Regions from separate parts of the Xenorhabdus aichiensis genome, predicted to be linked through region 1. Evidence: predicted binding sites of a transcription regulator. Region 1 holds the regulator's gene; each other region holds the start of a gene.
What was found. Region 1 encodes PurR, which represses purine synthesis genes. Its sites were predicted from a motif close to CANGCAAACGTTTGCNTG; they were not measured.

Region 1 (12,182 bases):
TACCCTCGTAATACACCGGAACCAATAACCTGAACTGAATCAGAAATCTGATAAATGGCTGCAAACAGCATCAGATGGGATGCAAGAGTGACAACTTCATAGTTATCGTTATACATAAGTGCGATCGGTTCGCGGAACAAAGTTGTAAAGGCCGCGGTCATACAGGCTATCATCAAACCGACAGCAAGGCTTGTGTAAGCTGAAATTTTGGCACCTTCAGTCGATTTTTTTCCAAGGTTATAGCCTACGCGGATGGTTGCTGCGATCCCAAATGACAGGGGAAACATAAACATCATGGAACTGAAATTGAGTGCGATCTGATGTCCAGCAACGGCAGCGACTCCGAGAGGAGATACCAACAGTGAAACAACAGCAAAAAGTGTGACTTCAAAGAACAGAGCCAGCGCGATAGGTAAGCCAAGTAACACAATACGTTTTTGTGTACTCCAATTAGGGCCAGTAAAATTATCGAACGTATGAATATCCTTCTGTGAAGGCGTGTGTTTTACATACGCAAGCAGTAACAGGAACATGACCCAATAGACCGTGGCCGTCGCAACACCACAGCCCACACCGCCTAATTCTGGTGCGCCAAATTTACCGTAAATGAAAATATAATTGACAGGAATGTTAACCAGTAATCCCATAATGCCAATAATCATTGCAGGCTTGGTTTTCGACAATCCTTCACACTGACCGCGTAAGGTCTGATAGAACAGATAGCCAGGGGCACCCCACATAATGGCATGGATAAAGTTTATTGCTTTTTGTGCCAACACAGGATCAACATTGTGTTGCGCTTCTATAATGAATCGGCAGTTATACAATACAGCTATAACTAAAATAGAGAGAAAAGTCGCCAGCCAGAAGCCTTGTTGGATCTGAGTTGCTACATTTTTTCTCTGACCAGAACCGTTCATGTGTGCCACAATCGGCGTTAGGGCCATCAGTAGACCTTGACCAAATAAAATAGTTGGTAACCAGATTGACGTGCCGACGGCAACTGCAGACATTTCTACAGCACCAGCTTTACCAGCCATGACTGTATCGACGAAACCCATCGCAGTTTGTGAAAATTGTGCGATGATGATTGGGATCCCCAGAGCGAGCAAACTACGCGCTTCATTTAAGTATTTCTGCACGTACTACACCTTTTTTGATTGAAAATTAATGAGAAAAACAAAGAATATTTCTACGGGCAAACGATGTTATTGGAAAATTAATCGCTTATTAGCACAGATATTGTATAGGACTCATTTTACTAAGCCAATCGCTGCGCGATACTAATACGCAACGGGAGTGCGCACTCACCGAAATAGTGTTTAAAAATGATGGGTGGGTTAAACTAACTTATTTATGCAAATGACGAAAGGGGTTCCCATGTTTACAGGCATCGTTCAGGGAAAAGCGCGGATAGTTGCAATTGATGAAAAAGCGCATTTTCGAACTCATATTGTTAAATTTCCGGCTGAATTATTACCCGGAATTGAAACGGGGGCCTCCGTTTCCCACAATGGTTGTTGCCTGACAGTGACCAATATCGATAGCGATCTGATTAGTTTTGATTTGATGAAAGAGACGCTGCGCTTGACTAATCTCGGTGATCTTAACGTAGGTGACTTAGTTAACCTGGAAAGAGCCGCAAAATTTGGTGATGAAATTGGTGGGCATCTGATGTCCGGTCATGTTATTACGATAGCTGAAATTGCCAAGATTTTCACTTCAGAAAATAACCATGAAATTTGGTTTCGCATTCACGATAAGCAATTGATGAAATATATTCTGCATAAAGGATTTATTGGCATTGATGGGATTAGCCTGACGATTGGGGATGTCGTGAATAACCGATTCTGTGTTCACCTGATACCCGAAACACTGGAACGTACGACACTGGGTAAAAAGCGCCTTGGGCAGAAAGTGAATATTGAGATTGACACACAGACACAGGCAATCGTAGATACCGTCGAACGGGTTATGGCGCAGAAAGAACAGGAAAAAGTATTGTCACAAACGGAAGAACAATAAAAAACATTACCCATTGTAGGTGAAAGCTACAGGAATGGGGTTCTGTAGCTTTCTGTACAACCTTTTTAGGTTAACACCTTACCGAGGAACTCTCAGGCCGTTTTCAATTCCCCGTGGGCTAAACATGATTTGCCACAGTTGAATGTCTCTGGCACGGAATGCGCCTGCGCAAGCATTCAAGTAATAACTGAACATCCGTTTAAAGCGTGGGCTGTAGTTATGTTCTATCTCGCTCCAGCTTGCGGTGAAATGTTCATACCATGACATCAACGTACGGTCATAATCCGCCCCAAAGTTGTGCCAGTCTTCCATGACAAATTTTCCATTACTGGCTTTGGCGATTTTTGCAACCGAAGGTAGGCAACCATTGGGAAAAATATACTTATTCATCCATGAATCGACGTTCAATTTATCACGGTTAGAGCCGATAGTATGAAGCAGGAACAGGCCATCAGGTTTCAGGTTTTTGCGCACAATATTGAAATAATTGGCATAGTTTTTAGGGCCAACGTGTTCAAACATGCCGACAGAAACAATCCTATCAAACTGGAGGTTCAAATCGCGATAATCTTCAAGGATGATTTTCACATCCAGATCTTCACAGCGTTCCTGAGCATATTTCTGTTGCTCTGCGGAAATAGTAACGCCAGTGACGGATACACCATAGTTTTTTGCAGCATAGGCAGCCAGACCGCCCCATCCACATCCGATATCCAATAATGTCATGCCTGGAGACAATTGCAGTTTTTCGCAAATCAGGCGGAGTTTACTGGTTTGGGCTTCTTCTAGTGTATTTGAATCTTTCCAGTAGCCACATGAATACTGCATGTAGGGGTCGAGCATGCGAGTAAAAAGATCGTTACCTAAATCATAATGTTCTTCTCCTACAACCCAGGCTCTCTTGGGTGATTGTAAATTAAATATACGAGCGGTAATGACTTTCAGGATATCCTTGGTATTTTTGGGAATGCGATACTCCAGACCAGCTCGCAGGATTTTATGGAAGAATACATCCAGACGTTCACAATCCCACCAGCCATCCATATAGCTTTCACCCAGCCCAAGGGAGCCTTCTTTTAACACTCTTTTATAAAAATTGGGATTTTTGACATGTATATCGAAAGGGCGTTTGCCATTGATTTCAATATCAGCTTCTTGAAGCAACTCATTGGCAATTTTATGCCACGGATCAGTAATTATTTTTTTATCTTCAATGCAAGATGAACTCATATACTCTCCAACATTTATACGAGGGAATTTTGAGGTATCTCTTTGTGGCTGATTATTTAATATGCTAAAACCAAAAAGGTTTTATTCAGAAATAATATAGATCATTAAGTAAAAGCATATACGCTCATTCATCCTGAAATTAAACAGGGCTTCATTGCCCTTACAAACCTCAAATTCCGAGTTTTTATAATAATGAACCTGTATGAGTATATGAGTGAAAGAATATTTAAACAATCATCTAAAGGTCACATTTATGACGAAACCTTTAGATGAGAATGTTCTTAATTATTATTTTTTTGCGTGATTATTGAATTCATGTTTAATCTTTCTTGTCATATTTTTGCTTTTGCAACCAATACCCTATTGCCATTAAAGCAACAGTAGAAACCATCACTGTTGTGGTAGATAAAAGAGGATTTTTCATGAATATGGAGACTATCAGGCTTGCGACAAAACAGAGACCTAATTGCAGGGCATTCTGTAATGCAGCCGCCTTCCCGCTGTTTTTAGGGTAAACAGAGAGGGCATTTGCTACGGCAATAGGATAAGAAGCACCATTCATTGTTGCCATAAAGCAGAAAGGAATGAGAATAGCCATAAATGAAGGTTCATAGAATTGGGAAATTAAATAAATGATCACCATGCTGACGGCATAACCTGCCAGCAAGAATGGAAATACCGTTTCACTTTTGACTTTTTCCAAAAGAACACGGCAACCATATCCACCGACCATAAATGCCAGAGTTTGAGGAATATAACTCAAGCCAATATCTGTAGGATCATAACCCATCTCGGCCAGAATTGTTGGTGATCCAGTTAGCCAAGCAAAAAAACCTGCACTGCACGCAGCGTAAATTAATACATTTCCACTGAAGATAGGGGATTTCAATAAGGTAAAGAAAGAAACGCCCTTTTTATCAGAGTCGGTATCGATGGTTTTGTGCTTATTGGTCAGGAAAAATGTGGGTACCAGCACTGAAAGTGTCACAGCCATCAAGACAAGGAAAATCACTTTCCAGCCAACGTGTGACAATAGCCATGCACCGACCAAAGGAGCGAGAGCAGGGGAAAGAGCAACCAGAGGCATTATCATGGCAAAAACACGTTTGGTACGCTCAGCATCATACCGATCAACAACTAAAGCCTGCCAGCAAACTGCCGCAGAGCAGACTCCAACCGCTTGAAGAAATCTCAATACAAGTAGTTGAGTGGAATCAGTTACCCAGAGCATACCTAGACAACTAACGGAAAACAGGGATAAGCCGATAATAAGAACAGGCTTTCTCCCCAACCGATCAGATAGCTGCCCCCATAACAACTGAGCAAAGGCAAAACCGCCAAGAAAAATGCTGAGGCTCGCACTGATAGCACTTTCTGATGTATTTAACTCTGTTTTCATTACTCCAAAGGCAGGTAGATACATATCAATGGCCAAATAGCCGAGCATACTCAGGCCAGCGAGATAAAACATGAATGAAATGGAATTTTTATTTGTTGTCATTGTGTTAATAACTTGATGTGGTAATTGATAAGGAGATATAAAGCTTATTCTATATGGCATGATTTTTACTTGTGAAACGGTAATATTTGCATCATGTTATGAAAAAAATTGAAAGGAATAAATATGTGGTCTGAATACTCGCTGGAAGTTGTTGATGCTGTAGCCAGAACAGGAAGTTTCAGTGCAGCTGCATCAGAGCTTCATCGTGTCCCTTCTGCTATCAGCTATACGGTAAAACAACTCGAAGAATGGTTGGCTGTACCTTTATTTGAGCGTCGTCACCGTGATGTAGAATTAACGGAAGCGGGGGGTATTTTTGTTAAAGAAGCTCGTTCTGTTATCAAAAAAATGCATCACACTCGCCATCAATGTCAGCAGGTGGCTAATGGTTGGCGAGGGCAGTTCAGTATTGCAGTTGATCAAGTTGTAAAACCTGAGCGAACGCTCCAACTTATTCTGGATTTTTATCGACATTTTCCAGATATTGAGTTGTTTATCTATCCTGAAGTTTTTAATGGTGTGTGGGATGCATTGGTGGATGGGCGGGTTGATGTCGCTATTGGCGCCACACGCGCTTCTCCGGTTGGAGAACGATATAGTTTCAGGGATATGGGGTTTATGCCGTGGTTATGTGTTGCCAGCCCTACACATGAACTGGTTTCGATAGCAGAAAAATTGAATGACGACCAGATGCGCGCTTATTCCAGTTTGTGCCTGGAAGATACTTCTCGCAGCCTGCCCAAGCGTGATACATGGGCTTTGGATAATCAACGGCGATTGATTGTGCCTGATTGGGATATTGGGTTGGCTTGCCTGATGGATGGTCTGTGTGTAGGAATGGTGCCCAAGCATCGTGCATTACCACTGATCCGCAGCGGAAAATTGATCGCACTTGAGCTTGAACAACCATTGCCTGATAGCCCATGTTGCTTGGCATGGTCGCAAAAAAGCCATTCACCCGCATTAAGCTGGTTGCTTGATTATCTCGGAGATAGTGAAACACTTAATGCTGAATGGCTGCAGGAGAACTGATCGTCAACGGCGATAATCGATGAAAGGCCCATCTGCAACAGATCGACGCTCAACAAGACGCGGGTGGACTTCGATAGTTTGTGCATCTTCACGCTTATTGATGATCCTGTCCAGTAACGCCGAGAAGGCCATCTGCCCCAGACGTTCTTTAGGTTGGTGGATGGTTGTCAGCGCTGGCGTGAAGTAGCGTGCGTTACGAATATTGTCATAACCAATGATGGAAATATCTTGAGGGACACGTAAGCCTAGCTCATCGGCTGCACAGATTGCCCCCATTGCCATCACATCGCCACCACAGAAAACGGCTGTGGGGCGATTTTTCTGGTTCAGGATCTTATACATAGCTTGATAGCCAGATTCAGGCTCAAAATCGCCCTGCTCAATCCACTCATTTCGAATGGCAATATTTGCCTCTTTCAGTGCCTTGAGAAAACCTTGATGACGCCCGCCACCTGTATTTCTTGCTAGTGGCCCAGGAATGGAAGCAATATCACGGTGACCGCGTTCAATAAGATAGCGACCGGCCAAATAACCACCATGGAAGGCGTTATCGATAATCGCATCGGTGAAATCTCCTCTAGATTCGCCCCAGTCCATGACTACCATGGGAATATTGCGATAATCTTCCAACATGCCCAAAAGTTGTTCAGGATATTCTGAACACATTACCAGTAAACCATCCACACGCTTTTGAGCGAGCATTGCGAGATAAGCTTTCTGCTTGTCGAGATTGTTGTGAGAATTGCATAAAATCAACGTATAACCTTTGCTATAGCAGCTATTTTCAACGGATTCTATGATTTCGGCAAAATAAGGTGCCTCGCTTGAAGTTGCCAGTAATCCAATGGATTTGGTGTGGTTAACCTTCAAACTACGGGCTACGGCGCTGGGAGAATAGTTTAGTTCTTTAATGGCAGCCCAAACTGCGATTTTTGTATCTTCGGCGACGAAACGGGTTTTATTGATAACATGGGATACGGTTGTGGTTGAAACACCAGCGCGTTTAGCCACATCTTTAATCGTTGCCATGATAAAAAAGACTCCTGACCTTATGGTCTAAATTTATAGATCTTTGTTAATCGTTTGCCAGTATATTTATATATAGGATGAAGGCTGGCAATAACTTAGCGATAAACCTTGAATTTTGTCTGATCTAGCTCAAAAGTGAAAGTAATAATCGATGCTATAAAGTATATGCACTAAATGTCAAATGATGTTTTTTATGTAATAGGGTGAGTAATCATTCAAAATTTATGGTGTTGCGGCACCTTAATTTTCACATTGAGGATGTTTATGGATACAGATCTGAAGTTGGGATTATTGACTGCCAGTAGCGCATTAGTAATGATTGTTATTCTAGCAAGTCTTTGCCTAGTCTAGAAAAAAATTGAAGTGTAACGTTGCCTGCTTTTGTTTGCTTTAAGGGTAAACTTTCGTTATCCAAGACTTATGGAATCGGGAAAGTCTACCCTTTACTATTTCAAACTGGTTTGAGCGTTTATCTCATTAAGCCAGATTTTCTTCAACAAATTTCCAGTTGACCAGAGCCCAGAAATGCTCCAGATATTGAGGGCGCGCATTACGGTAATCGATGTAATATGCGTGTTCCCAAACATCAACTGTCAATACAGGTTTATCTTCACCAGTCAGTGGAGTTGCGGCATTGGAAGTATTGACGATAGCTACGCTGCCGTCAGCTTTCTTGACTAGCCATGTCCAACCAGAACCAAAATTTTTCAGGGCAGCATCAGTAAACTGCTGCTTGAATTCAGCAAAAGAGCCGAAAGCACTGTTAATAGCGTCTGCCACTTTTCCAGTTGGTTCACCACCACCGTTTGGTGACAGGCTATTCCAGTAGAAAGTATGATTCCAGACTTGTGCTGCGTTATTGAAGATGCCGCCTTCGGATGTCTTGATGATTTCTTCCAGTGATTTTCCGGCAAATTCGGTATCTTTAATCAGATTGTTCAGGTTCACAACGTAGGCGTTATGATGTTTGCCGTAATGATATTCCAGAGTTTCTGCTGAAATGTGTGGTTCCAGGGCATTTTTGGCATAAGGTAATGCTGGTAATTCAAAAGACATTGCATGCTCCTTTTTAATATCGGGTTTTTGGCTCTACAAGCCATGGTTAACAAGGTGACAACCATGGGCAGAGCAAATTCAAGCTTATTATCATGTTGCTATTTTGATAATTATCTTAACAACTTTTCAGCTAAATAACAGGGAAAAAGATACGACTTAACTGCGATCTGGAATGGAACTGAACTGTAGTACTGATTGGAAACGGTCACAGGGGGTGAAAGCATCACATAGCCATCTGCGGCAGATTGCAACATAAAATTTGCAGAAGAAAGTTCGCGGTAGAAAATTCGCGGTAGAAAGTGGTATTCTGAATCAATCTTTTCTGATGCTGATAAACAGCGCTTGTGGTTTAAGGAAGTAAAAATGATGAGTATTGAGAAAAACGAACGCCCGGTTGAAGAAACAACGACTATTGGAAAAATAGAACGCCAGATCAAAGAAAATCCAATCTTGCTGTACATGAAAGGTTCCCCAAAGCTGCCAAACTGTGGCTTCTCTGCTCAAGCGGTTCAGGCGCTGTCTGCCTGTGGTGAACGTTTTGCTTACGTAGATATTCTGCAAAATCCTGATATCCGTGCAGAATTACCTAAATATGCAAATTGGCCGACATTTCCTCAACTTTGGGTTGATGGTGAGTTGGTAGGTGGTTGTGACATTCTCATTGAGATGTATCAGAGTGGTGAATTACAAGCGTTGATCAAAGATACTGCTGACAAATACCGTGAACAGGCAGACTGCGATAGCGAATAATTCATCATTTTGGTGAGTGATTGTTGAAGCCCCATCCGTATTCAGCAGGTATGGGGCTTAATTTATCAGGATTCGTTATCTGAAGAAGGTAATGGCCAGCCACCTAGCCGCTTCCAGCGGTTAACGAGTTCACAGAACAGCAGGGCAGTTCGGTCTGTATCATACAGAGCGCTATGAGCTTGATTGCTGTCAAATGGTATTTCCGCTGTGATACAGGCTTTAGCCAGGATTGTTTGGCCGAGCACCAAACCACTCAGGGCTGCGGTATCAAAAGTGGCGAAAGGGTGGAATGGGTTACGTTTCAAACCAGAACGCTCTGCTGCTGCCATGACAAAGTTGTGATCAAAACTGGCATTATGGGCGACTATAATCGCACGGTTGCAATTACTGTCTTTCATACCTTTGCGGATCATTTTGAAAATGGCATGTAATGCCGTGTATTCACTGACTGCTCCCCGCAATGGATTGGTCGGATCAATCCCTGTGAATGCCAGCGCCGCTGGATCAAGGTTAGCGCCTTCAAAGGGGTCAATATGAAAATGCAGTGTGTCAGCCGGCACCAGCCAACCCTCTTCGTCCATCTTTAAAGTAATTGCTGCGATTTCAAGTAAAGCATCTGTCTGTGCATTAAAACCACCGGTTTCTACATCAATGACAACAGGATAGTAGCCACGAAAACGTCCACTTAGCATGTTTTGATCTTTTTTATTAGACATCTGATTCAGTTCTTAACTTCATGATAGTGGATATTATGACAAAATTTGGCATGTATTGCAGAAGTAATGCCTATCCAATTTAGAAATGAAGGGCATGGAAAATGCCCTTTGCATGTAGAAATAGTTAATTTCCTAATGCACTACTGCCGCTTTGGTTTTCGATTAATTCGATTTTATAGCCATCGGGATCTTCAACAAAAGCAATGACCGTTGTTCCGCCTTTAACCGGCCCAGCCTCGCGAGTCACATTTCCACCAGAGAGCTTGATGCGCTCACAAGTTGCAGCGACATCGTCAACACCCAAGGCAATATGCCCAAATGCGGTTCCCATTTCGTAGCTTTCAACATTCCAATTATAGGTTAACTCAATGACTGCACCTTGGCTTTCATCGGTATAGCCGACAAAAGCGAGGGAATATTTATACTCTGGATTTTCACTGGTGCGAAGTAGACGCATACCCATCACTTGAGTATAGAAATCAATCGAGCGCTGCATGTTGCCAACACGGATCATAGTATGGAGTAAACGCATAATCACCTCTTGAACTTTATAATTTTATTGCGAAATATCCTTATTTAGGAAAGTCCTTATTTGGGATAATATTATGGCGAAATTTCGCTCACTAACTGCATATTTCTGGTTAACTATAACTTGTATAGATAAAATAATTCAATTTGTCCTTTCAACTCTCATATATTGTTTTCATATTGTTACTATTTTATTTTAAATTATCACAATTGAGCTTATCCTACGTCAGTATGTCAATTCTCACAGGGTAAGTGCTTGGTAGACCTAGGTACAGGAGGGTTAGATGGCTGAACAATTAGAGTTTTTTGCTATTCCAAACCCTTGCAAGGGGGTTTGTGAATCTGATTCCCGTGGTTTCTGCCGAGGATGTTATCGGAGCAGAGAAGAGCGATTTATGTGGATGAAGTTATCAGATAGACAAAAAAGAGAGATATTTCGGTTATGTCATCAGAGATATCTGAGGATATTAAAAAATAAGGGAGAAAAGTACGATATTACACCGAATCAACCTGAATTATTTTAATTTTTCACTGATTTGTTTAAAAAAATTACTTACATGAATAATAGTTTATGATTACCTTTAAAATAAGAAATATTACTAGTATTAAATGATGTATAATTTATATTACACGTTTTTTATTTGACATAGGTCATTCTAAAATATCGTTCCTGTTGACTAATTACCGTGTTTCGGTAAAATTTTCTTATCAAAGAATTACTTATTGAACAATAAAAGAGCTTGCTTTCTATCTTATTGTTTTTAATATTATTTATCATAATATGAACTATCATTGTAAGAGAAAAATGATATTAATGTAAAAATATATAGATTAGTATTTGGATGGCGGTTATTCTTATAGAACTTTAACCGAGTGGAACTGTATCTATTTTTAGGGTTTGTATTTATTTTGTTGATATTTAAAATTACAATAGTTTAGCTAGAGGATTATTTTATACAGTTTATATCGTTGGTGGATTAATGCGCGATTTTATTCGGTGCGCCGTAAAACTTCGCTCTTTAGGGCGACGAAGATGTCAACTTTGAGTAACAAGCCAACGCGACACTAATTAGGTAATTAGCGAAATTTCTGACTCTGCTAATGTAAGCATGATATAGGTGCGTATCCATTATTCATATGAATAAACTGATTGGATAATTCATTGATGTTATATGAGTCTCTAATTATAAGGAGGGGTAATTGGAATTGACATTGGGATCAGACCTAGCACGTTTAGTTCGTGTTTGGCGCGCTTTAATTGATCATCGTTTGAAACCGTTGAAATTAACTCAAACACATTGGGTTACTCTATACAATATTAGTCAGTTACCACCGGAGCAGTCACAGATACAACTTGCGAAAGCTATTGGTATCGAACAACCCTCTTTGGTGAGGACTCTGGATCAATTAGAAGAAAAGCAACTGATTACACGTCACACTTGTGCTAATGACAGGCGTGCGAAAAGAATCAAATTAACCGAGGAATCGGAAACTTTTATCAGAGAAGTTGACAGTGTTATTGGCTCTACAAGGAAAGATATCTTGGAGGGAATTACTCATGATGAGTTAATTCTGCTTGCTTCTGTAATAAAAAAAATCGAAAAGAATATTAGCCAATTGCATAAACAGGTAATATAAAAATTAACCGATGAAGAGAAAATCGCGGTCCAGCAGATACTGGCAAGCCGCGATTTTTTTGGTTTGATTCTACGTGAATTAATGATGTCAGAGTGGTGATACTGTAGTCGAATTTTCACCGCCAGCGATCTTGACACGTTGGCCTTTGCTGAATACGACTTGATCCAGTTTCTGTACGACGACGATATTTCTTCCGCTATCCGTGCGAATATCTAATTCGACACCTTTCGTTTTATTGATGGCCCCTTCAATCCCCTGGCCAGCCACTCCACCAGCAATAGCACCTGCGGCCGTAGCAAGTCTTTGGCCTGTACCATCACCGACCGTGTTACCTAATAGCCCCCCTAAAACAGCACCACCAATCAAACCCAGCATGTTTGGGTTACCAGCCTGAGTACCTTTAATATACACAGGACGTACAGACAGAATAGTGCCGTAGGTTACGTTTTGAACTTGTTTGGCTTGATCAATCGAGTAGGTATCACTAGAAAGTGCTCCCATGTCTGCGCAACCAGACAATGTTGTTACTACAACTGCACCAACCAGGAAACGTTTGAACATAGTTACTCCTAATTTTAATGCCCAATGGGAAAGCCTGATAATAAACCTACAACCAAGCATTAGGCTACTATTGCCAGCAACAGTCATAATAAATTTGCTGGCTACTAATTGCCGAT
Region 2 (6,847 bases), on a different contig from region 1:
ATGAAGAGAATAAAACCGTCGCCTTGAACCTGATTCCAGAAACATTAAGAATGACCAATTTCAACAAGATCAAAGCGGGTGATTTCCTCAATTATGAAATCGACCAGATGACCAGAACCATTGTAGATACATTAGCCAGAACGTTATTGAAGAAATAAAAATAATTGCTGGAACTAGAATAGGAAGTGGTAAATTATCTTCAAAACTACCACTTCCTTGAATTCAAAACGTCGAATATCACAAATCAGCTTAATTTAATTTTTGCCCATTCCAAACCGCTTTGGTACTCCGCAGGCAGTAGGGGGATCAACGCCTGTAACGTTGTTTGCAATGCGCCCTTGTCTGCATGAGTCAGATTTAAGTGCCCAACTTTGCGCACTGGGCGGACTTCCTTTTCATACCAATGCAAATGTACCAGAGGCAAACCGAGCCATTCTGGATTGAGCTCCGTACCGATCAGATTGATCATCACAGAGGGCGCCATCATTTCTGGCTGAGGCATCGGAAGATCAAGGATCGCACGCAGATGCAGTTCAAACTGGCTGATAGAAGCGCCATTTTGTGTCCAGTGGCCGCTATTGTGTACCCGGGGTGCCAGTTCGTTGATCAATAATTTATCGCCAACAATAAAACATTCCATCGCCATGACACCGATATAATTCAGGTGATCCATGATGGCAGACAGCATTTTTTCTGCCTGTTGCTGTAACTGATTATCTGCGTTTGGTAAGGCAACGCTGGTGCGCAAAATACCTTCCTGGTGCAGATTATGCGTCAGTGTATAAAATACGGATTGGCCTTGAGCATTGCGGGCACCAACCAGTGAAACTTCTCCTGAAAACGGAATGCCTTGTTCCACAATACACTCACCGTAAATTTCGGCAGGTAATTCCGCTTCATTACCCGGTAGAATGCGCCATTGCCCACGTCCATCATAGCCGCCGGTACGGCGCTTGACGATAATAAAATCACCTAACTCCGCAAACAGTTGCGGCCATTGGCTGGGATCGGACAGTAATCGCCACGGTGCTGTTGCCAAACCCAAACTATCCATGAGCTGTTTTTGTGGCAGGCGATCAGCCAGCTGGGGGAAAATATCACGGTTGATGAAAGCCTTATGATGGGCGAGTTCGCGGGTTAATGCCGTTTCGGGCCAGCGTTCAATTTCTGCGGTGATGACGCTGCTTTGGTATGGCACTGATTCAGGTTCGGCATCCAGCCCAACCGGATAGACAGCGATCCCCAATGGTTCGCCTGCCTGACGGAGCATCCGACCCAACTGACCATTACCCAATACGCAGACTGGTTTCATGCACCCTCCCGTGGATCTGGATTATCCAAAACATCTTGTGTTTGTGCCGAACGCCAGTCTGACAAACGCTGAAACAGCACATCATCATGTAGTGCCAGCACTTGCGCTGCCAGTAACGCCGCATTTGCTGCCCCGGCTTTTCCGATGGCCAGCGTACCAACGGGGATGCCTGTTGGCATCTGTACGATGGAGTAGAGACTATCAACTCCGCTGAGTGCGGCACTTTGCACAGGAACACCAAAGACCGGAACCAATGTTTTGGCTGCCAGCATACCCGGCAGATGTGCTGCCCCGCCTGCGCCTGCGATAATCACGTCATAACCGTTTTCTTTGGCTTGCTCGGCAAAATGAAAAAGTTTATCCGGCGTTCGGTGTGCCGAAACGATTTCAACGTGAAAAGGAATATCGAGCGACGTCAAAATATCGGCGGCATGTTGCATTGTCGTCCAGTCACTTTTTGACCCCATGACAATGGCGATTTTGGCGTGGTGTTGCATTGAAGTTGCAGAAATAGCGGTTGCGGAATCAGGGCGGGCCGTCATAAATCAGATGCTCCTGTATTGGGTGTCCACCAGAACAAATCTATATTGAGAAGGCGGATCATATCATGCGAATAGCACAAGGAAAACGTTTGCGTTATTTGATTTGTCGATCTTTCCAGAAATACACAGTCAGAATCAGAAAGGGAAAAACATCAGTTCAATCGACGTTTCCGTCACTTTGAACATTGAACCTTGATGATGCCATGCACCCAGAACACCGCGATGTACGATTTTATCTGCGACCTGAATATCATGTATTGCAGGACGGTGAGTATGGCCGTGGATCATCCAATCAACCTGATATTTTTCAAAATGTTCAATCACCGCCTGTTGATTGACGTCCATGATCGATTCGGATTTCTGGCTATTGGCGTATTGGCTTCCGGCACGCATTTTGGCTGCGATTTTCAGCCGGATAAATAAAGGCAGAAGTAAAAACAGCCGTTGTACCCACGGCGTATGTACCCGCTTACGATACTGCTGATAACCTGTATCATCTGTACATAGCGTGTCGCCATGCAGGATCAGAATACGCTTACCGTATAATTCCAGCACCTTTTCCTGTGGTAGCAGGATCAGACCGCTCTCTCTGGCAAATCGGGAGCCCAGCAGAAAATCACGATTGCCATGAATGAAATAGCAGGGAATACCTTTTTGTTTCAGCTCATTGAGTGCTTGGGCAATTTCATTGTGCAGGGAATTGGGGTCATCATCGCCAATCCAGTAATCAAAAAAATCACCGAGGATATATAAACTCTCGGCAGAAGTAGCCTCTTCACGTAAAAAACGCAGAAAACCGGCAGTAATTGCCGGTTCTTGCTCACTGAGATGAAGATCTGCAATAAACAGCGTACACATGTAATGATTGATTACTCGCTGATAGTGACACGTTCAACGATCACATCTTCGTTTGGTACATCTTGGTGCATCCCGCTGCGGCCAGTGGAAACGCCCTTGATTTTGTCAACCACATCCATACCTTCTACTACTTCGGCGAATACGCAGTAACCCCACCCGTCTGGACGTTCTGAACGGAAATTCAGAAAATCGTTATCAACAACGTTGATGAAGAACTGGGCAGTTGCAGAATGTGGATCATTGGTACGTGCCATTGCGAGAGTGCCACGGGTGTTTTTCAGGCCATTATTGGCTTCGTTTTGGATAGGTGCTTTGACCGTTTTCTGCGTCATACCGGGTTCAAAACCACCACCCTGAATCATGAAGCCATTGATGACCCGGTGAAAAATCGTATTGTCATAGAAACCTTCACGGCAGTAATTCAAGAAGTTTTCAACAGTTACAGGCGCTTTATCAGCGAAAGTGTTAATCACAACATCGCCAAAGTTGGTATGAAAAGTCACCATAATAGAAATCCTAATAATAGTTTTGATTGACCCTATTTTCTAGGGTGTTCGGAACATCCGCTGTTATATCATATCTGTGATCTTGAGTCAGTACTCTGCAAGCGTCGGTGAACAAGGTCGCTCGCGGCGCTTGCAAAGCGTTGCATATCAAGGTGAAATATCTCATCTGGCTTTTCATATTCTAGTTTATTTATATCGCTGATAAAGAAGCCTATAATCAGCGGATTCGTTCGCTTTTATTACACGTACGTCACTTTTTACGGAAAACCCACCGATGCTAAAAATTTTCAATACTCTCAGTCGCCAAAAAGAAGAATTTAAGCCGATCCATGAAGGGAAAGTGGGCATGTACGTGTGTGGCATCACGATTTATGATCTGTGTCATATCGGCCACGGTAGGACTTTTGTTGCATTTGATGTCATTGCCCGTTACCTGCGCTATCTGGGCTATGATTTAACCTATGTCCGTAATGTCACTGACGTGGATGACAAAATCATCAAACGTGCCACTGAAAATAATGAAAGTTGTGATGCACTTACCACACGTATGTTGTCCGAGATGCACAGCGATTTTGATGCGCTGAACATCCAGCGTCCAGACTTGGAGCCGCGTGCCACTCAGCATGTGACTGAAATTATTCAGATTGCTGAAAAATTGATCAACCGTGGGCACGCTTATGTGGCTGATAACGGCGATGTGATGTTTTCGATTGATACCAATCCTGATTATGGCCTGCTGTCACGTCAGGATCTGGAGCAGTTACAGGCGGGAGCGCGCGTCGAAGTTGCTGATGTAAAACGTAATCCAATGGATTTTGTGCTGTGGAAAATGTCCAAGCCGGGTGAGCCTAGCTGGGAATCGCCGTGGGGTGCTGGTCGTCCGGGCTGGCATATTGAGTGCTCTGCTATGAACGGCAAACAACTGGGACATCATTTTGATATTCACGGGGGGGGTTCAGATCTGATGTTCCCACATCATGAAAATGAAATTGCACAATCTACCTGTGCTCACGATGGCCCTTACGTGAATTACTGGATGCATTCCGGCATGGTCATGGTCGATAAAGAGAAGATGTCTAAGTCATTGAGCAACTTCTTTACTATCCGTGATGTACTGGAATATTACGATGCTGAAACCGTGCGCTACTTCCTGTTGTCCGGCCACTATCGCAGCCAGCTGAACTACACGGAAGAGAATCTGAAACAGGCACGTACCGCTCTTGAGCGCCTGTACACGGCATTGCGCGGCACAGATAAATCGGCCCAGCCTGCGGGTGGCGAAGTATTTGAAGCGCGTTTCACTGAAGCAATGAACGATGATTTCAACACACCGGAAGCTTATTCCGTACTGTTTGACATAGCTCGTGAGATCAACTGCCTGAAAACTGAAAATCGGGCAGCGGCTAACGGTCTGGCTGCTGAACTGCGTAAACTGGCAGGAATTCTGGGGCTGCTGGAACAGGAACCTGAACAGTTCCTGCAAGGAGGGGCTCATGTGGATGATGATGTTGTCCAAATCGAAGCATTAATCAAGCAGCGTAACGATGCCCGTACAAACAAAGAGTGGGCGTTGGCAGATGCTGCGCGTGATCAGTTAAACGCGATGAGAATTGAGTTGGAAGATGGCCCACAGGGAACGACATGGCGTCGCAAATAACCCATTTTAAATGGGTCACTGATTGATAAAATAACTGGAAACCGCCCCATCAGTGGGCGGTTCGTCTTTTAGCACTTTTTTATCACGATAATCATTTTAGTGATAATGAATTCTGTAGAATAAAAATAGGCAATTCTATCGACGGGTATTCAAATGTTCAGAATAAAATGTATTTCCTGGGTGATAGGTTATTTTTCCTGAATAAGCATCTTTTTTCATACAGACAAAAGAAGAATGTCTCAGGTGTTCTGGGATTTGGTGTTTACTATCACTGGTGGTGAGATTAAGAAGAGAAATTATTACTTTACGCTTGGAATTACTCAATTTATGAGGCATACCCAACAACCGTCTTGCAGCTCTATTACTTAACATAATCAACGCCTTTTCAGTTGTACGTGAGTTTATTAGTATAGCAACTTGTTAGAAAAGCAATACATTGTGAGGTTGATTATTTATCAGGATATCGCTTGTATCACATTTCCTGAGAATAAAACCGGATGAATCTACTATTTCCCCGTCTCACATTGCTGTGGTATTTATTCTTGATTTTGTATTTTTTGGGATTTCTATTTTATTTATTCTGGATCTTAATCTAATAATATGAATTAAAATCAATATGATGTTGATATTTCCTATGATTTTTACTTTTATTAATTATATTTTTAAATAAAAAACTGTACCGTGGATGTATAAAACATTGAGGGTACAGTTTTTCAGAAGAGCATTAACGGTGATGCAATATCACGAAATTACGCTTCAACGCGCACCGATTGGCCGTTAAAGGCCACGGCTTTACCAGCGATAATTTTGCAGCGCTTGCGGGTTTCAACCTGGTCATCAACTTTAACCAAACCTTCCGCAATCATCGCTTTTGCCGCAGCACCACTTTCACACCACCCTTGAAGTTTCAGTAGATCGCACAGCTCTACATAAGGGTGTCCATCTAAACAAAAAATTTCCATCAGTATCCTTTGGTTTTATCTACATCATGATATTCCTCGCAAGCCTGCAAGGTATTTTGAATCAATGTTGCGACGGTCATCGGGCCAACTCCACCCGGAACAGGAGAGATCCAACTGGCGCGTTCGGATGCACTATCGAAATCCACATCGCCAATGACTTTACCATTTTCCAGACGATTGATGCCGACATCAATCACAATAGCGCCGGGTTTAATCCATTCGCCGGGAATGAAATTCGGTTTACCGACCGCTACGACCAGTAAATCAGCTTGTTCAACATGCTGGCGTAAGTTTTTGGTAAAACGATGCGTCACCGTCGTGGTACAGCCAGCCAACAGCAGTTCAAGGCTCATTGGACGCCCAACGATATTGGAAGCCCCAATGATGACAGCATGCAGCCCGTAGGTGTTGATATTGCAGCGCTCAAGCAGCGTCACGATCCCGCGAGGAGTGCAGGGGCGCAGCTTTGGAGCACGCTGGCACAGGCGGCCAATATTGTAAGGGTGGAAACCATCCACATCTTTATCAGGATGAATGCGTTCCAGTACTTTGACATTATCAATGCCGGCAGGCAGGGGAAGTTGAACTAAAATGCCGTCGATTTCCGGATCTTCGTTCAGGTTATCAATTAGGGAGAGTAATTCGGTTTCGCTGGTGATGTCTGGCAGGTCGTAAGAGCGGGAAGTAAAACCGACTTCCTCACAGGCACGGCGTTTGCTCGCGACATAAATTTGGGAGGCCGGATTTTCTCCGACTAAAACAACGGCAAGACCTGGAGCACGTCTTCCAGCGGCGACTCGTTGCCTGACTTTTTCTGCAACTTCGCTTCTGATTGTCTGCGCAATCGTTTTCCCATCAATAATTTTTGCTGACATGTATTTAAGATTCCATCATCGAGTATAGGAATAGGCGCTATTTTGTCAGAACATGAATCGTCTGTCAGTTTTATTGGTAATCATAAAATAAGCATATGAACGAAAAGCCCATTGACTCAGCCCAGTATGCACGTA
Region 3 (12,182 bases), on a different contig from region 1:
GGCAAAAGCAGCAAAAGGCTAAACCCGATTTGTATATAGAGTGATTGCCAATTGGGTAATGGGATTGCCCAACGTTTTGTTAATACGCCATATAAGGCGTAGGAAGCGGATGCAATAAATAACATCACTTCGCCGATCCCCAGACCGTGCTCTAATAAAGAAGCGGGTTCACCTTTGCTCACCAGCCACACCAGGCCGAACAACGAAAACACGGTACCCAGGGTGATACCTACTGTGGGGGCAACCCGTAAGGCAAAGATACTGATGATCACCGTCAACAACGGAATCAGTGAGGTAAAGATCCCTATCAATGTTGCACTCACCGTATGGGCAGCGTAATAGGCCATACTTTGGTTAAGTACCATGCCTAGAGTACCCAGAATCAATAACTTCCACCAATACTGGATAACCATTTTCCGCTGTTTCAGAACAGGCCATAAAACGAAAGGAGTCAGAACCAGAAAAGCGATGAACCAACGATAGAAAGCAATGGCAGCAGGCTCAATTGACGTGGCGGCTGCTTTACTGACAACGGCATTAATTGACCAAATCAGAACAGCAATTAAGGGAAACAAGAAATTTATCATTGAATTAATTTATTCATGTAAGTGCATAGTGTATTTAGTGTAACAATGACCGATTTTTTGTATATAGTGATAATCAGACAACAGATGTGGCAATCCAGATAATTCTCCCATTTCTGATAATAGGTTTTATGTCGATTAAATGGCAGAATAGTGGATCACGCCTATTTAAGTCGTTGGATGAGAAAAGTGAAAATTCTGGTTGATGAAAATATGCCTTACGCTGAACAACTTTTTCAGCAATTGGGCGAAGTACGGGCAATTCCGGGGCGCCCAGTCCCTGCGGGTGTTCTAGAACAGGCTGATGCCTTTATGGTGCGTTCTGTCACTAAAGTTAATGAATCCTTGTTGAAAGGCAGTTCTATTAAATTTGTGGGTACTGCCACTGCGGGGATGGATCATGTTGATCAGCAATGGTTGTCGCAGGCAGGAATTGGCTTCTCAGCCGCGCCGGGATGCAATGCGATTGCCGTTGTTGAGTATGTGTTTTCTGCACTGATGTTATTGGCGGAACGGGATCAATTTCAACTCAAAGATAAAACTGTCGGCATTGTCGGCGTGGGTAATGTCGGAGGGCGTCTGGCTGACCGGCTGACTGCTTTGGGTGTGAAAACCTTACTGTGCGATCCTCCTCGTGCCGATCGTGGCGATGAAGGTGAATTCTGGCCGTTGGAGAAATTAGTACAGGAAGCGGATATTCTGACTTTCCATACTCCACTTAATAAATCAGGCTGTTATCAGACTTATCATCTGGCCGATGCAGAATTACTTTCTGCATTACCGGACAACCGAATTTTGATTAATGCCAGCCGTGGTGAAGTGGTTGATAATCAAGCACTACTTTCAGTACTACAAAGTGGGAAAAAATTACGTGTTGTGCTTGATGTCTGGGAACCAGAGCCTAACCTTTCATTGCCCTTACTGGCTTTGGTTGATATCGGTACACCCCATATTGCCGGGTACACTCTGGAAGGCAAAGCACGTGGTACGACTCAGGTCTTTGAAGCTTATTGTGAATTTTTGGGGCAGCCGCGCAGGGCGGAATTGTCCGACCTTTTGCCTGAACCTGATTTCAGCCATATCACCGTACATGGTGAAGTGACACAAAGCATCCTGAAGCGCTTGATACATTTAGTGTATGATGTGCGCCGTGATGATGCACCACTACGTCAGGTCGCTGAACAGGATGGCGCTTTTGACCGATTGCGTAAAAACTATCCAGAGCGCCGGGAGTGGTCTTCCCTGACGGTGCATTGTGACTCAGAAAAAAGCGCTCAATTACTGTCTGAAATTGGGTTTAACGCTAAAGCGATTTAATACAGGCAGGCGTTCCTGCCTGTCAGCAAAATAAAAGAAGTGGAGAAAACCAACATGTCAGAAGGCTGGAATATTGCGCTCTTGGGTGCAACAGGCGCAGTAGGTGAAGCGATATTGGCGTTATTACAGGAGCGCCAGTTTCCGGTTGGTAAACTGCATCTTCTTGCCAGTGAGCAAAATGCTGGAAAAATCCAGCGTTTTAACGGTAAAAACATCACCGTTCATGATGCCGCGGAATTTGATTGGTCACAGGTACAGCTTGCGTTTTTTGCCGCGACAATGGAAGCAACGGCACAATATATTGAAAAAGCAACGGACGCTGGCTGTCTGGTGATTGACAGCAGCGGCTTGTTTGCCGCAGAGCCTGATGTACCGTTGGTCGTGCCGGGAGTTAACCCACACGCTTTGGCTGAATATCGCAACCGTAACATCATTGCTGTGGCGGACAGCTCAACAAGCCAGGTTTTGACGGCCATTAAACCATTGATTGATGTCGCAGGTATTGCACGTTTACATCTGACCAATTTATTGCCGGTTTCTGTGCATGGTAAAGCTGCTATTAATGAATTGGCAGGGCAAAGCGCCCGTTTATTGAACGGCATTCCGCCGGATGAAAGTCTTTTTAGCAAACAATTGGCTTTCAATTTGCTGCCTTTATTGCCTGATGTTGAAGGCTCAGTACGCGAAGAGCGTCGTATTGTCGATCAAATTCGCAGAATATTACAGGACGAAGGGCTGCCCATTTCAGTCAGTTGTGTTCAATCTTCGGTTTTCTACGGAATTGCCCAGATGGTGAGTGTGGAAACGCTGCGTCCAGTCGGTATAGGAGAAGCTCGTGGAGAACTTGAACGTTTTGCAGAAATTCAGGTCTCAGAAGAGGGGGATTACCCCACTCAGGTCACGGATGCATCCGGCAGTGACGGGTTGAGTATTGGCTGTCTGCGTAATGATTACGGTATGCCGGAGATGCTACAATTCTGGTCTGTTGCCGACAATATCCGTTTTGGCGGTGCGCTGATGGCGGTTGAAATCGCAGAAAAACTGATGCAGGAGCAATTCTACTGATGTCTGATGCAGAGCCGAGTCAGTCTGTACCAGAGGCAAAAAAAGTGAAAATTGCACTGGGGATTGAATATGATGGCAGCCGCTATTATGGTTGGCAGCGCCAGCAAGAAGTAAAAAGTGTACAGGAATGTCTGGAAAAAGCCCTGTCAAAAGTGGCAGATGAACCGATTTCGGTTTTCTGTGCAGGCAGAACAGATGCGGGGGTACATGCTACCGGGCAGGTAGTACATTTTAAAACCTCGGCACAACGTAAAGATGCTGCCTGGACAATGGGCGTTAGTAGCCATTTGCCACCCGATATCGCAGTGCGCTGGGTAAAAACGGTGGATGATGAATTTCATGCCCGTTTCAGCGCAACGGCACGCCGCTATCGATATATAATCTTTAATCATCGCTATCGCCCTGCGGTGTTAGCACAGGGTGTCACGCATTTTCACTATCCATTGGATGAGAGAAAAATGCATGAAGCGGCACAGAGTTTACTGGGAGAGAATGACTTTACTTCTTTCAGGGCAGTACAGTGCCAATCTAATTCACCGTGGCGCAATATGATGCACATTAATGTCAGCCGGCATGGGCATTATGTGGTGGTGGACATTAAAGCGAATGCATTTGTTCATCACATGGTGCGTAATATTGTTGGCAGTTTGCTGGAAATTGGTTGTCGTAATCAGGATATCGGCTGGATGGCTGAACTATTGGCACTGAAAGACAGAACAAAAGCGGCGGCAACAGCCAAAGCTGAGGGATTATATTTAGTTGCGGTGGATTATCCTGAGCACTTTGGTTTACCTGAACCCATTATGGGGCCGTTGTTTCTAGCTAATGATTTAATCTGACATTTTCAAAATGTGACAGGGATGTTCGAGCATAACGAGGAATATTATGGAGTTTTTAACTCATTTTGTTGATTTTGCTAAGTTCATTGTCGATTTTATTTTACACATTGATGCACATTTGAAGGAATTGGTCAGTGATTATGGCAATTGGGTATATGGCATCTTATTTCTGATCATATTTTGTGAAACGGGTTTGGTGGTCACGCCATTTTTGCCGGGAGATTCGCTGCTGTTTGTGGCAGGCACGTTGTCTGCATTAGATTCCAATGATCTGAATGTACATATTATGGTGGCGTTGATGATTACAGCGGCGATTATTGGTGACGCTGTAAACTATACAATTGGTCGTATTTTTGGTGAGAAATTATTTACCAACCCGAATTCAAAGATTTTCCGCCGCAGTTATTTGAATAAAACCCATGAGTTTTATGAAAAACACGGTGGAAAAGCGATAATTCTGGCACGATTTGTGCCAATTGTTAGAACATTTGCACCGTTCGTTGCGGGAATGGGGAAAATGTCTTACCGCCATTTTGCTGCTTATAATGTAATCGGTGCATTTATATGGGTGCTATTATTCACTTATGCCGGTTATTTATTCGGTGATATGCCAATCATACAGCAGAACCTGAAATTATTGATTGTTGCAATTATCTTTATTTCTATCCTGCCTGGCATCATTGAAATTTGGCGTCATCGACGAGCTGCATCCAAAAAAGCAGTAGATGGCAAGTAGGTAACCGTTAGCAGGTTTGAACAGTTTTTTATCCACACTGTAATGGCATTGTGGTTTAATGGCACGTAAAACAAAAGCTGGCATAGGCCAGAATCAGACGGAAAAGGTTCATTAATGAGCTGGATTGAAAAGATTCTAAATAAAAGCAAAATCATGCAAACTCGTAAGGCAAGTATACCTGAGGGAGTTTGGACAAAATGTGATAGTTGTGCTCAGGTACTTTATCGTGCTGAATTAGAGCGTAACTTTGAAGTGTGCCCGAAGTGTGATCACCACATGCGGATTTCAGCCCGTGAGCGACTGCACACATTTCTGGATCAAGGGACCGGTATCGAATTAGGCAGTGAACTAGAACCTAAAGATCTGCTGAAATTCCGCGACACTAAAAAATACAAAGATCGTTTGGTAGCAGCTCAGAAGCAGACGCAGGAAAAAGATGCGCTGATCGTGATGAAAGGCTCACTGTACGAAATGCCCGTTGTGGCAGGCGCATTTGAATTTACCTTTATGGGTGGCTCCATGGGCTCTGTAGTCGGTGCGCGTTTTGTCCGCGCCGTTGAACAGTCACTAGAAGACAACTGCCCATTCGTCTGTTTTACTTCCAGTGGTGGCGCACGGATGCAGGAAGCGCTGATGTCTTTGATGCAGATGGCAAAAACCAGTGCCGCGCTGGCGAAAATGCAAGATCGTGGCCTGCCTTATATCTGTGTCCTGACCAACCCGACCATGGGTGGAGTGACCGCAAGTCTGGGAATGCTGGGTGATATCAACATTGCTGAGCCTAAAGCATTGATTGGGTTTGCTGGCCCCCGCGTCATTGAACAGACCGTGCGTGAAAAATTGCCGGCAGGCTTCCAACGCAGTGAATTCCTGCTGGAAAAAGGCGCAATTGACATGATCGTACGTCGTCCAGAAATGCGTGAGAAAATAGCTAATCTGCTTTCGATGTTGACTCGTCAGCCTCATCCCGGTGCAAAAGTAGAAACGGTAGCGGAGATGGTTGCTGAACCCGCTGATGTTGAAACTGACATAAACATCAATCCTAATAAAGAAGATGTCTGATATATTGCAAATTCCTCAAGCCACGTCGTCACTGATGACGTGGCTTTCCTATCTTGGAAACCTGCACGCAAAAGCCATTGATATGGGGCTTGAACGTGTGGGAGCACTCGCCGATCAGTTAGATTTGCTGCATCCGGCACCGAAAGTCATCACCGTGTCTGGCACGAATGGTAAGGGGACGACTTGTCATACCCTTGAATCCATTCTACTGGCCGCTGGCCTGAAGGTCGGAGTGTACAGCTCCCCGCACCTGGTACGCTATACCGAACGGGTACGTATACAGGGCAACGAGCCGACGGAACAGGATTTCTGCCGTGTATTTGCGGACATTGAAGCCCAACGTGGTGATATCACATTAACCTATTTTGAATACGGCACTTTGGCTGCGTTACAGCTTTTTAAAGAAGCTGATCTGGATGTCGTCATTCTCGAAGTGGGGCTGGGCGGGCGTCTGGATGCGACCAATATTGTGGATTCAGACGTTGCGGCAATCACCAGCATTGCACTCGATCATATCGATTGGCTGGGTGCGGATCGCGAACATATTGGCCGTGAAAAAGCAGGTATTTTCCGTCAGGGGCGTTTTGCCGTGGTGGGGGAGCCGGATATGCCACATACCATCGCTGAAGTGGCTGATGAGCTGGGGGCGAAATTGTTTCGTCGCGGTGTTGACTGGGATTTCTCACAGGATGCGGACAGTTGGTACTGGCGCACAGGAGGTCAACAGTTCAGTGAATTGCCCGTCCCCAATCTGCCTCTGGCGAACGCTGCAACAGCGATGGGAGTGATTTACTGTCTGCAGCAGCAGGATGATAACGTCAGTCAGGCCATTAATGAACGAGCGATCCGTGAAGGGTTAAGCAAGGCCCAGTTACCGGGGCGTTTCCAAATCGTCAGGGAAAACCCGCGGGTGATTTTGGATGTGGCGCATAATCCCCATGCAGCAGGTTATCTAGTACAGAAGCTGGCAGAATTGCCCCGCGCACCAAACAGTAAGATCCGCGGTGTCGTTGGTATGCTGGAAGACAAAGATATAGTGGGTACGCTTGCTTGTCTTGCCCAGCAGATTGACGAATGGTACTGCGCGTCATTGCATGAATTTCGTGGGGCAGAAGCAAACATGCTGGCCGAACACCTTGGCGATGCCCGAACATTTGTGGACGTTGAGCAGGCATGGCATCAAGCCATGGCAGAAGCCTCAGCGCAGGATATCATCGTGGTCTGCGGCTCTTTCCATACTGTTGCTCATGTTATGGAGGCAATGGAGGAGGTGAAGGAAGGTGGCAAGTAAATTTCAAAATCGTTTAGTTGGAACCATCGTTCTTGTGGCACTGGGTATAATTGTGTTACCGGTGCTATTTGACGGCGATAAGAAACATAATGAAAGCCAGTTTGCTTCCATTCCGTTGGCACTAAAGCCTGGTGATGAAGAAGATATCGATTTGATCGCACCCCTGACGCAGGATATGCCATCGACACCACCGGAAGGGGCGGCGGAAGCAATGGCAAAGCAAGCACAAGAGCTACAGCCAGATATGCTGTCCAGTTCGTTATTGTCAGAGCCTGCGCCAATGGCACCGCCGCCTGTGGAGATCACGCAAGCGCCCAAGGCGACGGTTAACTCTGAACCCAATCCTCAGCCAAAGGTGGACGTTAAGCGGGAAACGAGGGCTGAAACCAAACCTGAAACTAAGTCTGAAAGCAAATCCACGCCAGTGAAGGCGCCGCAGGGAGTGGCATATGTTGTTCAGCTTGGTGCATTGAAGAATGCGGGTAAAGTGGATGAGATTGTGGCGAAGCTGCGTCTTTCGGGTCATCAGGTCTATATCATTCCTTCTTCTCCAGTACAGGGAGAATTGACGCGGATTTATGTCGGGCCGAATGCATCAAGGCAAACCCTTGAATCCACTTTGCCTGAATTGAAGGAATTGACGGGTTTGCAAGGGCAAATCAAAAACTACAGTCCCTGACCCTATTGGTGTCTTACGGGAAGTGTTTGGCTTCCCGTCGTGATAGTTACAGGTTAGGCCCTTGCGGCGATTGTCGTTTTTGAACCTGCTACGAATTATTTTCAGTAGAGTGAGAAATCTGCTACGCAAACGTTTTCGTTTTCTGTTAGAATGCGCCCGACTTGAATGTCGGGAGCCTGTTTTGGATTAAAATATGGTCTGGATTGATTATACAATTATTGCCATCATTGGTTTCTCGGCACTGGTTAGCCTGATACGTGGTTTTGTTCGCGAAGCGCTCTCACTGGTCACTTGGGGATGTGCTTTCTTTGTTGCAAGTCACTTCTATACTTATCTGGCGGTTTATTTCACCCGCCTGGAAGATGAACTGGTGCGTAATGGGGTAGCGATTGCTATCTTATTCATTGCAACACTGGTTGTTGGTGCGGTCGTAAACTATGTACTTGGTTCACTTGTTCAGCGAACAGGCCTGTCAGGTACTGATCGGGTGCTGGGGATCTGTTTTGGGGCACTGCGTGGTGTATTGATTGTTTCTGCTATTTTATTTATTGCAGATTCTTTCACACCGCTCCCTAAAAGTGAGGACTGGCAACAGTCACAACTCATCCCACAGTTCAGTCAAATTATCAGGTGGTTTTTTGACTACCTGCAAAACGCGTCGAGTTTCCTGCCGGAGAAATCACTCTCTCCGCTTGGCTGATGAGGAAAAACTACATGTGCGGTATTGTCGGTATCGTCGGTTTTACACCGGTTAACCAGTCGATTTATGATGCATTAACGGTGCTTCAGCACCGTGGGCAAGATGCAGCAGGCATTGCAACTATTGATGGTAACAATGAGTTCCGTTTACGCAAGGCCAATGGTTTGGTCAAGGATGTGTTTGAAACACGGCACATGTTGCGTTTACAGGGAACGACCGGGATCGGACACGTCCGTTACCCAACAGCGGGTAGTTCCAGCGCCTCTGAAGCGCAGCCTTTTTACGTGAATTCTCCCTTTGGTATCACACTGGCGCATAACGGCAATCTGACAAACGCACATAAGTTGAAAAAAATGCTGTTTGAACATGCCCGCCGCCATGTTAATACCACATCAGATTCTGAAATCCTGCTCAATATTTTTGCCAATGAACTCACCCAATTCCCGGATTTTCCACTGGAGCCAGATGATATCTTTGCGGCGGTTGCAGCGATGCACAAGAAAATCCGTGGTGCTTATGCCTGTGTTGCCCTGATTATTGGACATGGCTTGGTGGCTTTCCGTGATCCGAACGGTATCCGGCCTTTGGTTCTGGGGAAACGCACGCTGGAAGATGGGCGCAGTGAATATATGGTCGCATCGGAAAGCGTGGCACTGGATACATTGGGTTTTGAATTCCTGCGTGATGTGGCTTCTGGCGAAGCGATCTACATCACTGAAAAAGGGCAGTTATTTACCCGCCAGTGTGCAGAAAATCCTGCATTAACTCCCTGTTTATTTGAATTTGTCTATTTTGCCCGTCCTGACTCCTTTATTGATAAAATATCGGTATATAACGCGCGGTTACGAATGGGCCGGAAACTGGGCGAAAAAATTGCCCGCGAATGGGAAGATCTGCATATTGATGTCGTGATCCCTGTTCCTGAAACGTCTTGTGATACAGCACTGGAAATAGCTCATATTCTGGATAAACCCTACCGTCAGGGGTTTGTCAAAAACCGTTATGTGGGACGCACCTTTATCATGCCCGGCCAGCAGGAACGTCGTAAATCGGTTCGTCGTAAACTGAATGCTAATCGCGCTGAATTCCGTGGTAAAAATGTCTTGTTGGTAGATGATTCCATCGTACGCGGTACGACATCAGAACAAATTGTGGAATTAGCTCGCGAAGCTGGCGCTAAGAAGGTTTATTTTGCTTCGGCAGCACCGGAAGTTCGCTTCCCGAATGTCTATGGCATAGATATGCCTAATGCTAATGAACTGATTGCCCACGGTCGAGAAGTTGATGAAATTCGCCAGCTCATTGGTGCTGATGCGCTGATATATCAGGATCTCAGCGATCTTATCAGCGCGGTGCGTGAAGAAAACCCTGATATTGAAAAATTCGAATGTTCTGTATTTGATGGCATCTATGTTACGAAAGATATCGACCAGATTTACCTCGATTATCTGGAGAACCTTCGTAAAGATGACGCCATGAAATTGCGTGGGCAGAGCGAAATTGAGGATCTGGAAATATATAATGAGGGATAATAACATCCTTATTATCATCAAGTTATTTCCAATATCTCAGAGGGAAGCATGAAAAGATTGATTGTCGGGCTGACGGGAGCAAGTGGCGCGATCTATGGCGTCAGATTATTGCAGGTCTTGCAGTCGGTTGAGGGCATTGAAACGCATCTGGTCATCAGCCAATCCGCCCGGCAGACATTGGCTCTGGAGACGGATTATACGCTGCGGGATGTGCAGGCACTGGCTGATGTGGTGCATGACAGCCGCGATATCGCTGCTTCTATCTCTTCAGGGTCATTTAAAACCTTAGGGATGGTGATTTTGCCCTGCTCGATAAAAACCCTGTCGGGTATCGTGCATAGTTACACTGATGGCTTAATTACCCGTGCTGCTGATGTTGTTTTGAAGGAAGGGCGCAAGCTGGTATTGAGTGTCAGGGAAACGCCTTTGCATTTAGGGCATTTGAGATTAATGACTCAGGCGGCTGAAATAGGGGCGGTGATTATGCCGCCTGTGCCGGCATTTTATCACCGTCCCGATCACATTCAGGACATTATTGACCAGACGGTCAACCGAGTACTCGATCAGTTTGATATCGAGCTGCCACAAGATTTATTTAACCGTTGGCAGGGCGCGAAACAAATTGAAGTTTAAGGTGAATTAGCTTCCGCTTTTAATAAATCTTTGAAGGCTTCCTCTAATTCAAAATAGCGGAAGCCGAATCCCCCTTCTTCCAGCCGCTTGGGAATAGCCTGTTGCCCACCTAAAACCAGCATAGCAGCTTCTCCCATGATTATTTTTAATACAAAGGCAGGAATGCGAATGAAAGCGGGGCGATGTAGTGCGTTTGCCAGTGTTGCACTAAACAGATCATTATGAACAGGATAAGGGGCTGTCATGTTGAACGGGCCGCTCAGTTCAGGCGATACCAGTAGGTAATAGATACCATTGACCATATCATCAATGTGGATCCAAGGCATATATTGTTTCCCATCACCCATTTTCCCGCCTAAACCCAATCGAAACAGTGGCAGCATTTTTTTCAGTGCTCCGCCTTCACTTGCCAGCACAATGCCTGTCCGCAGCAGGCACACTCGGGTTTTTTCACTTTCCGCCTGTAATGCCAGTGTTTCCCACTGTTTACAGAGCTGATGGGCGAATTCGTCATGAGGAAGATCATTTTCAGAGACTACCGCTTGCCCCTGATTGCCGTAATAGCCAACAGAGGAACCGGAAATAAATACAGAAGGCGGAAATTCACTGGCATTAATCAAATGACTTAATTTCTCAGTGAGTTGCCAACGGCTTTGGCAGAGTTCTGTTTTTTGTGCTGATGTCCAGCGCTTATCTACAATGGGTTCACCCGCAAGATTGATGACTGCATCAAAATCATTCAGGTTATTTTTATTTTTCAGTGTTGCCCAACATTCAACTTGTTCGGAGAACAGAGAATATACCTTTTGTGGAGAACGACTCAAAATGGTGATGGAATGGGAAAGCGAAAGTAATTGGCAAGTCAATCGATAACCAATCAGCCCCGTACCCCCAGTAATTAAGATACGCATAGCCACCCCCAGTGACCAAAGTGACCAAATAGATAGTCGGTTATTGACTATAGCAGGGGATGGCCTACGTAACAGCGAAAAATGCTGTTATCTGTTATCAACATCAAGTTTTTCGGTGAAAAATTTTGTCGTTAGCCGAGTAAGCATGATTAGCCATTGTTGTATGCGGCTTGTGTTGCAGGGCGTTGTTCAATTTTCTCAAGCCATTTTTCAACCGCAGGGTAATCATTCAGATTAATTTTTTGATGTTCATGACATCTAGCCCACGGATAGGTAGCGATATCGGCGATGCTGTACTCATGTCCGTCAAGATACGGTGTTTTTTCCAGTTGGGTATTCAGGACATTGACTAAACGCCGTGATTCTTCCATATAGCGATTAATGGCATAAGGTACGACTTCAGAAGCGTAATGATTGAAATGGTGATTTTGGCCAAGCATAGGGCCAAAGCCAGCAACCTGCCAGAATAGCCATTGCAATTGCTGATTGCGTTCACGCACATCCTTGCTCAACAGTTGACCGGTTTTATTCGCCAGATAGAGCAAAATAGCGCCTGACTCAAAGATGGAGATGGGTTCTCCTCCATCAGCGGGTTGGTGATCAACAATTGCCGGAATTTTATTATTAGGCGAAATGGCCAGAAATTCGGGTTTGAATTGTTCGCCGGTGCCGATATTGATTGGATGGACAGTGTAAGGCAGGCCGACTTCTTCGAGAAACAATGATATTTTATAGCCGTTTGGCGTTGGGGCATAATACAGGTCTATCATATAACCTCTAGTAATAATAACGGATGGATAAATATAGTTCCAGTACATTACCACTGGTTTGAG

Region 2: purE (5-(carboxyamino)imidazole ribonucleotide mutase) is a predicted target of PurR. The motif match lies at 1,933-1,950, and genes of this name have one in related genera.
Region 3: cvpA (colicin V production protein) is a predicted target of PurR. The motif match lies at 7,696-7,713, and genes of this name have one in related genera.

The regions. Positions count from the first base shown of each region.
Region 1 is NZ_JAQRFO010000009.1:28,408-40,589, reverse strand. Features, by position in the region: gene PSI22_RS06135 (MATE family efflux transporter) at 1-1,142, opposite strand, end outside; gene PSI22_RS06130 (riboflavin synthase subunit alpha) at 1,381-2,025, shown strand; gene cfa (cyclopropane fatty acyl phospholipid synthase) at 2,104-3,255, opposite strand; gene punC (purine nucleoside transporter PunC) at 3,575-4,756, opposite strand; gene punR (DNA-binding transcriptional activator PunR) at 4,880-5,788, shown strand; gene purR (HTH-type transcriptional repressor PurR) at 5,792-6,817, opposite strand; gene sodB (superoxide dismutase [Fe]) at 7,295-7,873, opposite strand; gene PSI22_RS06100 (Grx4 family monothiol glutaredoxin) at 8,240-8,623, shown strand; gene rnt (ribonuclease T) at 8,689-9,339, opposite strand; gene gloA (lactoylglutathione lyase) at 9,464-9,871, opposite strand; gene PSI22_RS06085 (DUF1289 domain-containing protein) at 10,152-10,391, shown strand; gene slyA (transcriptional regulator SlyA) at 11,068-11,505, shown strand; gene PSI22_RS06075 (outer membrane lipoprotein) at 11,593-12,066, opposite strand.
Region 2 is NZ_JAQRFO010000079.1:1,726-8,572, reverse strand. Features, by position in the region: gene PSI22_RS20420 (riboflavin synthase subunit alpha) at 1-158, shown strand, start outside; gene purK (5-(carboxyamino)imidazole ribonucleotide synthase) at 245-1,312, opposite strand; gene purE (5-(carboxyamino)imidazole ribonucleotide mutase) at 1,309-1,854, opposite strand; gene lpxH (UDP-2,3-diacylglucosamine diphosphatase) at 1,990-2,712, opposite strand; gene ppiB (peptidylprolyl isomerase B) at 2,724-3,218, opposite strand; gene cysS (cysteine--tRNA ligase) at 3,493-4,875, shown strand; gene sra (stationary-phase-induced ribosome-associated protein) at 5,011-5,247, opposite strand; gene ybcJ (ribosome-associated protein YbcJ) at 5,625-5,837, opposite strand; gene folD (bifunctional methylenetetrahydrofolate dehydrogenase/methenyltetrahydrofolate cyclohydrolase FolD) at 5,837-6,712, opposite strand.
Region 3 is NZ_JAQRFO010000033.1:27,195-39,376, reverse strand. Features, by position in the region: gene PSI22_RS14550 (DMT family transporter) at 1-587, opposite strand, end outside; gene pdxB (4-phosphoerythronate dehydrogenase PdxB) at 774-1,901, shown strand; gene PSI22_RS14540 (aspartate-semialdehyde dehydrogenase) at 1,956-2,966, shown strand; gene truA (tRNA pseudouridine(38-40) synthase TruA) at 2,966-3,805, shown strand; gene PSI22_RS14530 (DedA family protein) at 3,852-4,541, shown strand; gene accD (acetyl-CoA carboxylase, carboxyltransferase subunit beta) at 4,656-5,603, shown strand; gene folC (bifunctional tetrahydrofolate synthase/dihydrofolate synthase) at 5,596-6,894, shown strand; gene dedD (cell division protein DedD) at 6,884-7,573, shown strand; gene cvpA (colicin V production protein) at 7,767-8,273, shown strand; gene purF (amidophosphoribosyltransferase) at 8,288-9,805, shown strand; gene PSI22_RS14500 (UbiX family flavin prenyltransferase) at 9,854-10,438, shown strand; gene PSI22_RS14495 (TIGR01777 family oxidoreductase) at 10,435-11,349, opposite strand; gene PSI22_RS14490 (glutathione binding-like protein) at 11,499-12,119, opposite strand.